One region of the Actinacidiphila sp. bgisy144 genome, then DNA from elsewhere that is predicted to be linked to it. Evidence: riboswitches for the same ligand, from Rfam matches in the RefSeq annotation. Region 1 holds a riboswitch; the other holds the start of a gene.

Evidence for each region. Region 1 has a riboswitch for S-adenosylmethionine ahead of AC3EVP_RS25105 (aminotransferase class V-fold PLP-dependent enzyme). Riboswitches for the same ligand answer to the same signal wherever they lie in the genome.
Region 2: another riboswitch for S-adenosylmethionine. It lies ahead of AC3EVP_RS33560 (putative leader peptide); the one in region 1 lies ahead of AC3EVP_RS25105 (aminotransferase class V-fold PLP-dependent enzyme).

The regions. Positions count from the first base shown of each region.
Region 1 is NZ_JBYIRM010000023.1:138,281-140,474, reverse strand. Features, by position in the region: gene trpD (anthranilate phosphoribosyltransferase) at 1-447, shown strand, start outside; SAM riboswitch class IV at 531-648, shown strand; gene AC3EVP_RS25105 (aminotransferase class V-fold PLP-dependent enzyme) at 894-2,194, shown strand, end outside.
Region 2 is NZ_JBYIRM010000044.1:21,812-24,005, forward strand. Features, by position in the region: gene AC3EVP_RS33555 (LLM class flavin-dependent oxidoreductase) at 1-629, opposite strand, end outside; gene AC3EVP_RS33560 (putative leader peptide) at 928-1,071, opposite strand; SAM riboswitch class IV at 1,108-1,222, opposite strand; gene AC3EVP_RS33565 (amino acid ABC transporter permease) at 1,795-2,194, shown strand, end outside.

The DNA.
Region 1 (2,194 bases):
GTCGCGGACCTGCGGATGGCGCCGATCCTCGCCGGGGTGCTCGCCGAACGCGGTTCGTCGGCGCTGGTGTTCCGCGGTGACGACGGGTTGGACGAGCTGACCACTACCGCGACCTCGCAGGTGTGGGTGGTCAAGGACGGCAAGGTGGAGCACACCGGGTTCGACCCGCGGGACGTCGGCCTGGAGCTGGTGCCGGTGGAGGCGCTGCGCGGCGGCGAGGCCGGGTACAACGCGGAGGTGGCCCGGCGGCTGCTCGCCGGTGAGCGCGGGCCGGTGCGGGACGCGGTGCTGCTCAACTCCGCGGCGACGCTGACCGCGTTGGGGGTCACCGGCGGCGGCACCCTGGAGGAGCGGATCAGCGCCGGCCTGGTCCGGGCGGCGGAGTCGATCGACTCGGGCGCGGCCGAGGGCGTCCTGGAGCGCTGGGTGGCGGCGACCCGGGCGTAGCGAAGAGGCGCGGGCGCACGGCGCCGTCCACTTTCCGGACGGGGTCTTGCGCCCGCGCCGCCGTATGGCACAATCTTGTCCCAGGTCACGAGTGACAGCGCAAAGGCCCCGGCTCGCTGTCCGGCAACCCTCCGTCCGAGGCGGGGTGCCCCGGGTGATGACCAGGCTGTGATGCAGCGAGGCTCACAGCAAGCCGGACTGGGGAGTTCTTTCATGAGCAAGCGAATGCGTTAGGGCCTGTCGGCCCCGGTTCTGCCACCAGCAATTCCGCCCGATCACCTCTGCACCGCGCCGTCCGCGCGGCCGTTCCCGGCCGCCGCTTCGTGGTGCTTTCGCCTGCCTTCCGCCGGGAGTTCGCCTTGACCACCGCCGCCACCTCCGCCGCCCGCACCAGCACCACCAGCACCGCCAAGAGCACGGTCGGGGTCGCCGCCACCGCCACCGCCATCAGCGAAGGCGCCGACGCCGACTGCCCCACCTGTACGTCCGCCCCGCTGCCCGTGCTCGGCCGGGACGTGCGGGTGCCGCTCGTCACCGGTGGGGAAGTGGGGTACGCCGCGCTCGACTACGCCGCGAGCGCCCCCGCGCTCCAGCGGGTGTGGGACGACGTCGCTGCCTACGCGCCGTACTACGGCAGCGTGCACCGCGGTGCCGGCTACCTCTCGCAGCTGTCGACCGACCTGTTCGAGCAGAGCCGCGAGACCGTCGCGGAGTTCCTGGGCTGCCGCCCGGACGACGAGCTGATCTTCACCCGCTCCACCACCGACTCGCTCAACCTGCTGGCCGCCGCCCTCCCGGCCGGGACCCGCGTCTACGTCTTCGACACCGAGCACCACGCGGCCCTGCTGCCCTGGCAGCGCGTCGACGGCGGGCAGGTCGTGTATCTGCCCGCGCCGCGCACCCCGGAGCAGGCCGTCGCGTCCCTGGACGTGGCGCTGCACGGCGCCCCCAAGGGCCCGAAGCTGGTCTGTGTGACCGGCGCGTCCAACGTCACCGGCGAGATCTGGCCGGTGCGCGAACTGGCGGCCGCCGCACACCGGCACGGCGCCCGGATCGTGCTGGACGCCGCCCAGCTCGCCCCGCACCACCCGGTGGACATCACCGCGCTCGACGTCGACTGGGTGGCCTTCTCCGGGCACAAGCTGTACGCGCCGTTCGGCGCCGGGGTGCTCGCCGGGCGGGCCGACTGGCTGCGGGACGCCGAGCCGTACCTCGCCGGGGGCGGCGCCACCCGCAAGGTCGCCCGCTCCGGTGACGAGCTGTCCGTGGAGTGGCACTCCGGCACCGCCCGGCACGAGGCCGGCTCGCCGAACGTGATCGGCGCCTACGCCATCGCGTCGGCGTGCAAGGCGCTCACCGAGGCGGGCTTCGACACCCTTGTCACCCGTGAGCGTGAACTGCTCGCCCGGCTGCGGGACGGCCTCGCCGCCTTCCCCGAGGTGCGGGTGCTCTCGCTGTTCGGGTCCGGCTCGGCCCGGGTCGGCGTGCTCTCCTTCGTCGTGCGCGGCTGGAACTCCTCGCACTTCGCTGCGGCGCTCTCGGCGGAGTACGGGATCGGTGTACGGGACGGGCTGTTCTGCGCGCACCCGCTGGTGCGGACCCTCCTGGACACGGAGCCGGACGAGCCGGGGGAGTGCGGCGCCCCCGACGCCGAGCCCGGTGAGCGCTCCCTGAACGCCGTCCGGGTCAGCTTCGGCGCGGGCACCCCCCAGGAGCACATCGACCGCTTCCTCGGGGCCGTCGGCAC
Region 2 (2,194 bases), on a different contig from region 1:
TAGTGCAGCTTGTCGCGGTCGATGAAGCGGCCGGTGGCCACGTCGCGGATCTCCGCGTCGTCCTCCCAGCTGTCCCACAGCCGCCGCACCACCTCGACGTAGTCGGCGGCCTCGCCGAACAGTTCGGCCAGCAGCGCCCTGCCGTCCGGGGTGTCCAGCGCGTCGAGCGACAGCCCGGGCAGGGTGCGGCGGCCGAAGTGCGCGGCCTCGTCGGGCCGGGCGGACACCCGCACCTGGACCCCGGCGCGGCCGGTGCTGACGTAGTCGAGGGTGGCGATCGCCTTCGACAGGTGGAACGGCTCGGTGTGGGTGACCACCGCGACCGGCAGCAGGCCGATGTGCCGGGTCAGCGGTGCGATCCGGGCGGCGGTCAGCACCGCGTCCAGCCGGCCGCGCACCTGGTCGGTCCGCTCGTCGGGGCCGGTGGGCAGGGACGACTGGAGGCCGAGGGAGTCCTCGATGGTGAGCAGGTCCAGCAGGCCGCGTTCGGCCTCGGCGGCCAGGTCGGCCCAGTAGCGCGCGGTGAACAGCTCGGCCGGCCGCGCGTCGGGCTCGCGCCAGGCGGCGGGGTGCCAGCCGGCGCCGTCGAGGGCGACCGCGAGGTGGAGGGGGGTGGTGGATCGGGACATGGACGTACCGCTTCCTGCTCGGACGGGCCGCGGGCGAACGGCCGGGGCATGGAGGTCGGGGTGTGGACGGATCGGGGTGCGTACGGATCGGAGTGCGTACGGGATCGGGTGCCTACGGGGGGCGCCGGGCCGCAGGTCCCCTCCGCACGCGGCGGACCGGCGGCCGCGGGGCCGGCGGCGGGCAGGCCGGAGGGAACCGGACGGGCCCGCACCGGGAACGGCGTCGTCCCCGGGTGGGCCGGCGGAAGGACGGAGGATGCGCGCAGGGCGCCAGGGTGAAGCGGGGGGTGGAGCGGGCTCAGCCGGCGGTACGCGGCAGCCGGGCCGTCGGTGTGCCCGGACACAGGGCGCCGGCGACGCGCTGGAGGTCGATGTGGCGGCGCGAGTACGTGACGAGGCCGGGTACGCCGGGGGGCGTCGACTGCTCGCTGTCGCCGCGCACTTCGCACCTCCCGCCTCGATCGGCCCACGCCTGCCGAGCTCGCGCTTGCCGAGCCGCCGTCGGCTCCGCCGGGTCGTCACCTGGAGCACCCCACCGCGACGGAGGGTTGCCGGTCAGCCGGCCAGGGCCTTGGTTGCTGACGCTCATGACCTGCAAGCACGGTAACTCGGTGCCGTGTTCGAACACAATCCCCCCTCGCCGGACGCGATCCGCGCCACATCCGGCGGGCGCCGAGGGGGATTGCCCGGCCGCCGCCCTGCGGTTAACGTGCTGAGGGCACGGGCCCGGTGTCACGCGGCCCGCCACGACCGGTGTCCGCGGTCGTACCACCGGCCGTCAGGCCCGGCGCCCACAGCGCCGAAGACAGCGAGGGGACGGGCATGGACGCAGACCGACGCGGCCTGGCGCAGTGTCCCCGCGGCTTCGCCCGGACCCGGGTGGTCCGGCGCCATGTCGACCTGCTCCGCGTGTGCAGCGCCCTGTGTCCGGGGACGCCCGCGGCCCGCTGACGGCCCGCCGCCGTTCCTTCCGCACCTCCCGCACCTCCCGCTTTCCCACCGCCGCGCCATCGGTGCCGCGGCTCACTCCCCGGCGTGCGCGGCCGGCTGAACTCCCGCCCGCCCCTGCCCTCCTCCCCGGTGGCCCCGCCCGGCCGGCCGGCCCCGCGCGGGGCCGCCATGCCCGGATGCCGCCGCGCTCCCCGACGAGACGGGAACCCCGACGATGCCCCAGCACGACACCTCCGGGCCGGTCACCGCCGCCCCCGGCCACCCGCCGCCCCCGCCCGACCCGACCGCGCCCGGCAAACCCGCGGACGCGGGCCGGCCGGCGTCCGACCGGCCCACCACGTCCGACCGGCCCACCACGTCCGCGTCCGGTCAGCCCGCTGCGCCGAAGGCCGACCGGCCGCCGTCCCCGGAGGTCCGCGCGCTGGACGTCCGCCCGGCCGACGCCTCGCTGCTCGCCGCCCGGATCGTGCCGCTGCGGCGGCCGGGGCAGTGGCTCTCGGCGGCGGTGCTGCTGGTGCTCTTCGCGATGCTCGTCCACACCCTGGCCACCAACCCGCGCTTCCAATGGCACGTGGTCGGCCACTACTTCCTCAGCTCCTCGATCCTGCACGGCC